DNA from 3 places in the Anaerobiospirillum sp. NML120511 genome. Region 1 is predicted to be linked to each of the others. Evidence: predicted binding sites of a transcription regulator. Region 1 holds the regulator's gene; each other region holds the start of a gene.
What was found. The regulator sigma-54, encoded in region 1, starts transcription at its own class of promoters, with help from an activator protein. The targets are predictions, from matches to a motif close to TGGCACNGTTTTNGCTT.
Positions count from the first base shown of each region.

Region 2: the regulator sigma-54 is predicted to act here: its motif matches at 1,574-1,590, upstream of MXE39_RS06375 (flagellin).
Region 3: the regulator sigma-54 is predicted to act here: its motif matches at 2,018-2,034, upstream of MXE39_RS10825 (flagellin).

Region 1 is NZ_JALKIK010000005.1:69,618-72,823, reverse strand. It holds gene lptB (LPS export ABC transporter ATP-binding protein) at 1-362, shown strand, start outside; gene rpoN (RNA polymerase factor sigma-54) at 382-2,130, shown strand; gene raiA (ribosome-associated translation inhibitor RaiA) at 2,896-3,177, shown strand.
Region 2 is NZ_JALKIK010000017.1:56,178-59,383, reverse strand. It holds gene MXE39_RS06375 (flagellin) at 373-1,338, opposite strand; gene MXE39_RS06370 (hypothetical protein) at 2,299-3,206, opposite strand, start outside.
Region 3 is NZ_JALKIK010000046.1:24,436-27,641, forward strand. It holds gene MXE39_RS10820 (flagellin) at 1-728, opposite strand, end outside; gene MXE39_RS10825 (flagellin) at 969-1,922, opposite strand; gene rpsI (30S ribosomal protein S9) at 2,481-2,873, opposite strand; gene rplM (50S ribosomal protein L13) at 2,887-3,206, opposite strand, start outside.

The sequences.
Region 1 (3,206 bases):
TTGAAGAATTCCATATCGAGCATATCCGCAAGAGCTCAGGTATGGCCCTGTCAGGCGGCGAGCGCCGCCGCGTGGAAATTGCCCGCGCCCTGGCAGCCAACCCGAAATTCGTCCTGCTGGACGAGCCTTTTGCCGGTGTTGACCCGATATCAATTTCCGACATCAAAGATATTATCAAGCACCTGAGAGACCGTGGCATTGGCGTGCTCATCACTGACCACAATGTCCGCGAGACTTTAGACGTATGTGCCAAAGCTTATATAGTGAACGCTGGAGAAATTATTGCCCAGGGTACGGCACAGGAAGTACTGAACAACAAGAAAGTTCAGGAAGTCTACTTGGGTAAGAACTTCTCTTTATAGGATCAGAACCATGGCCGGTTTGAGAAACTCGCTCCAGTTAAGAGCAATCCAGACCCATACTTTAACCATGACACCGCAGCTGCAGCAGGCTATCCGTCTTCTGCAGTTATCAACTCTTGATCTGCGTCAGGAGATTCAGCAGACCGTTGAAACCAATCCCCTTCTGGAGATTGACGAGTCCATTGCCAATGCCAACCTGGAGTCTCTTGATGCCATGGCTGAGCGTGAGCGCATGGAGAACGACAGTGAGGTCTATGACCCGTTCAACGACGATGCCTCCTTCCAGGGTGCTGATATCGACATGGCCGGCTATGACGGTAAGAGCGAAATTGCCTCGGTAAATGAGCTTATGGGCAGTGACAGCACCATGCGTGGCAGCAGCAGCATCGAGTACGCTCCTGATCACGATGGTGGCGGCGATTTTGATGACTTCTCATCTGCTGACCATAATATGGCAGCTGATCTGGCAGCTATGGGCGATTACAGCCAGGTAACTGATACCGGTGGCGGTGACCTGCCGGACAAACTTGCCATGCCTGAGATCGATCCGGGCAGCACCTCCACTCAGGAGAATCTTGATAATCTGAGCCGTGAGGACAATTACAGCGCCCGCACCCGCAGCAAGGGTGCCGTAATGGACGATGACGGTGCCTACGAGGGCGAAACTCAGATCAATCTGCACGATCACCTGACCTGGCAGCTCGACTGCTCTCCGCTTAAGGGCCGTGACCGCTATATTGCTGAAGTTATCATTGACGGTATTGATGACTCAGGATATCTGACTGAAAGCCTTGATGATCTGCTCGCTCTTATCAATGTCACCTGGCCAGAGGCCACCATTGATGACGTCAATATCGTCCTCAAGCTTATTCAGAACTACGACCCTCTGGGTGTAGGCGCCCGCTCCGTACAGGAGTGTCTGCTCATTCAGCTCAAGGATCTGATGACCCGTGATCATAGCGAAGAGGTACGCATGGCCAATGAAGTGGTCTCCAAGTACCTTGATCTGCTGTCCAACCACGATTACCGCTCCCTTTGCTCCAAGCTGGGCGTCAAGGAAGATGTCTTAAAGAAGGTCAATGACGTCATTGTGTCCCTGACTCCACGCCCGGGACGCACCGCCATCAGAGAAAAGGCTGATTACATCGTGCCTGATGTGCTGGTAGTAAAGGACAAGGACGGAGATTACGACGTTATTCTCAACCCTGATGCTCTGCCACGTGTGCGCCTTAACGAGCAGTACCGCTCCCTTGCCTGCTATGCCCGCAATGAGCGCGAAAAGGAGTTCTTCAAGTCCAATCTGCAGGAGGCCAACTGGTTCATCCAGAGTATGGCCAAGCGTAATGACACTCTGCTTAAGGTAGCCCGCTGTATTGTTGACCATCAGAAGGCTTTCCTTGATTATGGTGAACACCGTATGGAGCCGCTGGTGCTCAATGATATTGCCCAGGAAATCTCCATGCATGAGTCCACCATTTCCCGTGTGACTACAGAGAAATATCTGTACACCATGCGTGGTACTTTCGAGCTCAAGTACTTCTTCTCCAGCCACGTAAGCACTGAAAGCGGCGGTACCGCCTCCTCAACTGCTATCCGTGCCGAGATCAAGTCCCTTGTCAGCAGTGAAAATCCGCGCCGTCCATACTCGGACAACCAGATTGCCAGCCTGCTCAAGGAAAAAGGATTCTGCGTAGCCCGCCGTACCATTGCCAAATACCGTGAGGCCCTGGGTATTGGCTCATCCTCACAGCGCAAGCGTCTGGTATAAATCCCGACCTGCCATCCTAAAAACAAAGAGCGCCTTTATGGCGCTCTTTGTTTTTGGTGGCTGCCTGATCCGGCTGCCACCCCTTGTACCAGCTTTGCCCGCTGCGCTCATACTCAGGCTAAGGCTATGGGTACATACTATGACCAATGAAGCCTGCTCTGCCCTATGGGCACCTGCCCCCTATGCAGACTGCTGTGCCTGGCAGGCACCTGCTCTGACCGGACTGGTGCAGACTGCTCTGTTTTGGAGAGCACCACTGTATTTGCAGGAAAACACGGGAGCGCACTTCCTGGTCTGAGCCTGTTATCACTGCTGGTATAACTGGCATATCAAAGGCACAGTTGAGAGCCAAAAGGCGCAGCTGCGGGCCTCGTCAAAAGTTTCAGGCAATTTGACCATATTGAGACATACATCAAATCTTGCGAACATATTTGTACACAAGGTGCTTATTTTGGTTAATATGGACTTACAGGTTGCAATACACCCCCCAGGGCACGACGAGCCCATTAGCCTGCGGTATCACCGTCGCTGACTATGATTTTTCAAACAGTTTTGCGACTACGGGAGAATACCAGGCAACCAACTGCCTTAAAGCTTCGCTTTGAGTGATAGTTTCCAGCAGTAGGAACCACTGTTACGGATAGTCCTTTTTCATACTGCACCCAACCATATCTTTTCTGGACTATTTAATGCTCAGGCATGATAACAGCGGTGGACGTCAGCCTCACTTTCGGTATCCAACAAGTTTGGATTAAGGATCAAAATATGCAGATTAACATCCAAGGTGTAGGACTCAAGGTCACAGACGCTCTTCATGAATATGTCACCGACAAATTCAACAAGCTCGAGCGCAAGGGCGATGTTATCACTTCCATCTCTGTTACCTTAACTGTAGAGAAGCTCTTACAGATTGCAAAAGCCGATCTCAGTGTAGCTGGTGGCACACTTCACGCCGAAGCAGAAGATGAGAGCATGTATGCAGCCATCGATGCCTTAATTGACAAGGTTGATCGTCAGCTTGTCAAGTATAAGGAAAAGCACGAATAAACACAGTTCCGGCTCAGAGTAATGGCTGA
Region 2 (3,206 bases), on a different contig from region 1:
AGGTACGGTTTTATGAAGGGAAGTTTGAGTAAAGGGCGATTTGAGTAGTGCCTCTGATGGGAGAGCCCAAATGCAAAGGCCCACCAGCGGTGGGCCTTTGAGCCTGAAAGGCAGGCTCTGGAAAGTGGCAGCAAGAGCTTATTGGGGCTGCCGGTATTGAGGCCGTGCAGCCCGCCAGTACGTGGCTGTTACTGGCATGGAGCAGAGCCCAATGTCTTGCGGAGGTGGTGGCTGTTCACCACCTGTACCAGCTTACTGCTATGTACATGCTGTCCGATACAGAAGCTGGCTTTTCAGCATGCTGGACCAGGTGGCCGGTCAGGAGAACTTCCTTGTCAGGGAGCAGTGGGCTGTTGCTGCCTTGGGCTGATTTTAGTTGAGCATGGACAGAGCCAGCTGTGGACGGGTATTGGCCTGCATCAGCATTGACGTTGCGGCCTGCTGAATAATGGTTCTCTGGGAGAGCGCAGCTGATTCATCAGCAAAATCGGCGTCTCTTATGCGGCTGCGGGCATCGGCCTGATTGGCAGCTACATTTGCCTGGTTGCGCATTGAGGACTCAAGGCGGTTCATGTAGGCGCCAACCTCAGCACGACGGGCATCAACCTCGGCAATCAGAGAGTCGATGGCTCCAAGAGCGGCGCGTGCCTTGTCATGAGAGTCAAGAACTACTGTGAGAGATTCAGCAGTGCCGTCCTGACCCACTGCGACATCAAAAGCACCTTTGGATGCATCAGCAACAGAATCTCGACCACCTCCTACCTTGGTGGTAATCATCAGTTGAGGAACAAAGAAGTTTTTAATGTTTGCCTGGATAGTATCGCCACTGTTGGCGCCTACCTGCAGGTTCAGCTTACCGGCATCGTAGTTCTTGCCATTGGCTACGCTTTCGTAGATGTCATCAGGACTGGTCTGATGTCCTATCAGAATCTTCTTGCCTGCATAGGTGGTATCAGTACCAATAGCTGAAGCAGTGAGCAGAGTAGATTGGATCTCAGTCTGAAGTGCTTTGAGGTCGTCAGCGGTGTTGGTGCCATTAGAGGCCTGAACCAGCAGGGTGCGGGCATGCTGCAGGCGGCCACTGATCTCTTCTACTGCGCCATCGACGGTCTGCAGCAGGGCAAGGCCGTCGTTGGCATTGCGGTTGGCCTGATTAAGGCCATTGATTTGTGTAGTGAGCCTTGAGGATATCTGCAGACCGGCTGCATCATCCTTTGCAGAATTGATGCGCATGCCAGAGGACAGCCTCTGGTAGCTGGTGGTCAGCTGGTTCTGGACATTATTGAGGTAGTTACGTCCCTGAAGCGAGCTGATATTGGTATTTACGTAAACAGCCACGTTACTTTCCTTTAAATAAGCATGTTAGGCATGGGGCGCAGCAGGTGTTTTCACCTCTCCTGAGCTGCTGGTACTGAATGAATCTGTCATACCAAATAGATATTGCTAAATGTGCCTGGATACACACTGGGATCTGGCACCCTTAGCCACCTTATATTTTACCCTGGTGCCCGCTTTTTCTCTAATTTTTAGCACGAAATATCACTATTATTTTTTCATTTCAGAAGGCACCGAAAAACTAAATATTTGCCCAGTGTGACGCGTGCATTAAGCACGTGCAAGAGCCCTTGTTTAAGCGCATTGCACGCTCCTGAGATCATTGCCATGCGGGTTTAATGTTGTATCAAGTTATACGTGCGTCAATCAATGTGTTAACAGATATTTACACCTGTGTGAGCACAAAGTTACAACATTCGGCTTTTTGCAGGTATCTTTCGCAAAAAAAAGCAGATCAGAGCACTCATCAGAATTTGCACCTGACTGCATGTTTTAGGAAGCATCCTGCATCATCACATTGACCAATTCGGGCATGCGATAGTTCCTTAAAGTCCTGCACTCTGAAAGTCATCTGCTGCACGGCTGACCCCATGGGATGAGCGTTCCGGCTATGACTTTGGCAGTCATCAGATGAGGAACTCAAGGCAACCGCCTGTTGCAGGCAGGACTGGGGGGTAACCGTAGCTGTAGCTGTAGACAGTAAGGAGCGGTCCTTGCGACCAGGGAGCAGCAGGAGTCAGGCAGACGGAGAATGAAGCTGCGACAGGCCTGGGGGGCAGCGGGAGACATGCCATAGACTGCCAGGTATGCAGGTGGATGTGAAAGCATCAGGCCCGCAGCAAACTGTTGCTTGCAGGCGGCCTGAGTCGAGTATTTGGGGCCTTATTGCCTGAGGGCAGGTGTCAGCTGGGCCTGGTTGCCTGAGGGCTGGTGTCAGCGGGGCCCGGTTGCCTGGGGACGCTGTCAGCGGGCGTCATTGGCTGGACGGGCGGCTGCCAGAGGTTCAATCAGAGGGCGGAGCACGTCAGGGGCATAGCACTCGGTGATAAAGTTCTGGTCGCGCAAGGCAATACGGCAGTAATTAATCATGGTGTTGAGGGTGAATTCAATTTCATGGCCGGAAATGTCGGCTGTCACTCCGCGAACAGCTGCATGGTGAGCAAGGGCATCAGCGGCGGCTGTATCCGTCCCTGTTGCTGAGGCCGTTCGCTTGCTGCAGATATGGTCCGGACAATCAAAGACCATGCGCAGGCACTGCGAGCGCTCAAGGAAAACCTGCAGCAAAGTGAGGCTGTGAGCAAGTTCGGTGCTCAGCTGAGCATCGGCACAGTCAGCAAAGAGAGTGGCTCCGATATGGTCACAGATAATATTGACAATGTCGTCGCTGTGATTGAGGAAGTGATTGGCTCGGGCCATGGTGTCTGAGTTGAGGCGGTCATCCTCACCGGCCCACAGATGAAGCTCAAAGCGGCGCTCATTTGCGGTAATCGTGGTCAGATAGCTGTGGTTGAGCGGATTGAGGTGCAAAGAGCCTGGGTTAAGACGGACACGAGGTATGCTGGCAGCGGCATTGTGCTCCTTCCGCAGGGCAGGTAAGTCAGGCATATGATCATATATTCCTGTCAGATACCACATGCCACCTTTCCAGTGCTCATAGTCACGGGCATAAAACGAGCGGTTGAGGCGTCGGGCCTTGCAGTAGATGTTCTGACCATGAACAAAGCGCTCCATGCCCATAGGGCCACTGGCTTCGTCTTTAGGCACACGCCAGCTCAGCTGACCAGGCTCAACCAGCAGCTCATCACTGCCGGCAATCAGAGTGGTACTGGTAGAGGCCTTAAGCTCGGTAAAGTGTTCAAACTCCTCACATG
Region 3 (3,206 bases), on a different contig from region 1:
CGCTTGGAATCAACAGCCTGGATCAGCGCATCAATATTAGCAAGTGTGTTAGTAGCAACCTCTGCAGTACATACACCAAATCGAATTACATTAGCGCCTGATTTGACAATTCCCTTTTTACCTGTGCCATCAATATTGGCTGCCTTAATGTTTGCCATATCAGCAATACCACTAAGGGTAAAAGCGTCTCTCCAGATAAGATTGAGAGTATTTCCGGCATTGGCGCCTACCTGGAAAGCCAGCTCACCGCCCTTGTTATTAGCAACACTTGGGATAAGGCTGTTTGGATTATTTGTCTTGTCCCTAGGGCCATTAAGTACCAGCTGACCAGCAAAGGTGGTCTGCTGAGCAATACGGGTGATTTCGGCAGAGAGCTGGGTTACTTCTTCCTGCAGAGCCTTGCGGTCGGCCTGGGAGTTGGTGCCGTTAGCGGACTGGACTGCCAGCACACGAATACGCTGCAACATGTTGGTGGTTTCGTCCAGCGCGCCTTCAATGGTCTGGGCCAGGGCGATACCGTCGTTGGTGTTACGGTTACCCTGATTGAGGCCATTGATCTGAGAGGTCAGTCGGTCGGAGATTTGAAGGCCTGCTGCGTCGTCCTTGGCAGAGTTAATACGCAGACCTGAGGACAGTCTCTGGTAGGAGGTATTCAGGTTTAAAGTCGCATTACTCAGCTTCCTCTGAGCATTGATGGAGCTGACGTTCGTATTAACGTAAAGAGCCATAATCTCGTCCTTTCTATCTCAATTTTCTCTCTTTATTTGCTGCGCTGAGTGTATGCCTCATACATAAGATTGACACACCGCACTATTCAAGTACCCTCTTGCAACGGACAGGCCATATATTCTGATAAACCTGATATATATCGCTATTTCAATATATAACTGTACTCATATAGCCCCGTAGAAGCCAAAAAGCGGGCACTGAGGCCCGCTTTAAGATAAAGAGAGAAGATATTTTTACGGCTATCTTCCCAGTAAGCTCAGCGCAATGGTAGGACGCTGGTTAGCCTGGGCCAGCACGGACTGGGAGGCCTGCTGGATGATGTTGTTCTGAGTCAGAGCTGCAGTCTCAGAGGCGAAGTCTGTGTCTCTTATGCGACTGCGGGCATCGGACTGATTTTCAGAGATATTAGCCTGGTTACGGATAGTACTTTCCATACGATTTTGGAGAGCACCAAGCGCAGCACGCTTGGAATCAACTGCCTGAATAGCCTTGTCGATGTTGGCAAGGGTATTGGTAGCAAATGCTGCTGTTGATACAGTCCATCGTATTGTTGTGACATTACCAGCAACAGATTTAATAATGCCTTCAGTTGCATTTGCATTAGGTGTTGCAAATTTAGCCTGAGAGGCTAAGCCGAGCATGGTGAATGCAGAAGTCCATTGCAGATTAAGGGTGTTTCCTGCGTTGGCACCTACCTGGAAGACAAGCGCACCGCCTTTATTATTAGCTACACTTGGGATTAAGCTGTTAGGATTTTTGTTCTTGTCTTTAGGGCCGTTTAAAACCAGCTGGCCAGCGAATGTGGTCTGCTCAGCAATACGGGTGATTTCAGCCGAGAGCTGTGTTACTTCTTCCTGAAGAGCTTTACGGTCAGCCTCGGAGTTTGTGCCGTTGGCTGCCTGTACAGCAAGCACGCGGATGCGCTGGAGCATGTTGGTGGTTTCATCCAGGGCGCCTTCGATAGTCTGGGCAAGGGCGATACCGTCGTTGGTGTTACGGTTACCCTGATTGAGGCCATTGATCTGAGAGGTCAGTCGGTCGGCGATCTGCAGGCCTGCTGCATCGTCTTTGGCAGAGTTAATACGCAGACCTGAGGACAGTCTCTGGTAGGAGACATTCAGGTTTAAAGTGGCATTACTCAGCTTCCTCTGAGCATTGATGGAACTGACGTTCGTATTAACGTAAAGTGCCATATTCTCTTCCTCTCTGTCTGTATTTCTTCTCTCATAAGCACAGGTGCAGTTACGTCAAAGCATAATTTGACATACTGCAGCATTTAAATCATTCCATGCAACGCAGGTGCCACTAATATTGACGGATCTGATCTATATCGCATTTCAGCATATTGAGGGAAATATATCCGAGATCGGTGCGCGTGACGCACCGGGGCAGCCATGCGCAATTGAGATTAGAGAGCTGGCGCATAGCAGCGCGTTCCTATGATGTCATTTACTGCTTCATTGGGGCTGGCCTCCGGATAAGGTAGCAGATGCTATCGTACCGGTGACGAGCTCAGAGCAATGATTTCAGATTAGCCAGATGGTAGAGGCGGTTGAGAGAGCCCTGCTGCACTGCTGTTGGAGGGGATCGGCGATCTTGGAAGGGATTTTAGGCGGGATTCAGATTTTTTGGGGCTGGAGAATAAAAAACCCCGCTTCGTGGGAACAAAGCGGGGTTTTTTGCGTAAGGAGGGATATGGACCTGCCATATCCCCCAATACCCTGCCCTTGGGCAGGATATCTGTACTCTGATTAACGCTTTGAGTACTGTGGACGCTTACGGGCCTTGTGTAAGCCAACCTTCTTACGCTCAACAGAACGGGCGTCACGGGTGACGTAGCCTGCCTTACGTAAAGCTGGACGGAAGCTCTCGTCGTACTGCATTAAAGCACGGGTTAAACCGTGACGGATAGCGCCTGCCTGGCCGGAGATACCACCACCGGATACGGTTACGTAGATATCAAACTTGCCATTGAGGTCGAGGAGCTCTAAAGGCTGAGCAACAACCATGCGGGCGGTTGGACGACCGAAGTACTGCTCGAGGGTGCGACCATTGATAGTCATCTTGCCATCGCCCTGCTTGATGAATACGCGGGCAGTGGAGTTCTTACGGCGACCGGTGCCGTAGTACTGAATTGCAGCCATTTGCTATTGCTCCTTATAACTTAAGTTCCTGAGGCTGTTGAGCACCATGATTGTGAGTCTCACCAGCATATACCTTGAGCTTGCGGAACATAGCGCGACCCAGAGGACCCTTTGGCAGCATGCCGCGAACAGCAGTCTCTAAAACCTGCTCTGGCTTACGGGCGATTAACTTCTCAAAGGACTCAGCCTTGATGCCGCCTGGATAACCAGTGTGGTGATAGTAAATCTTGTCCTGGGCCTTGTTGCCGGTAACCTTGATCTTGGAAGCATTGATGACGATGATGTAGTCACCGGTGTCCATGAATGGGGTGTACTCTGGCTTGTGCTTACCAC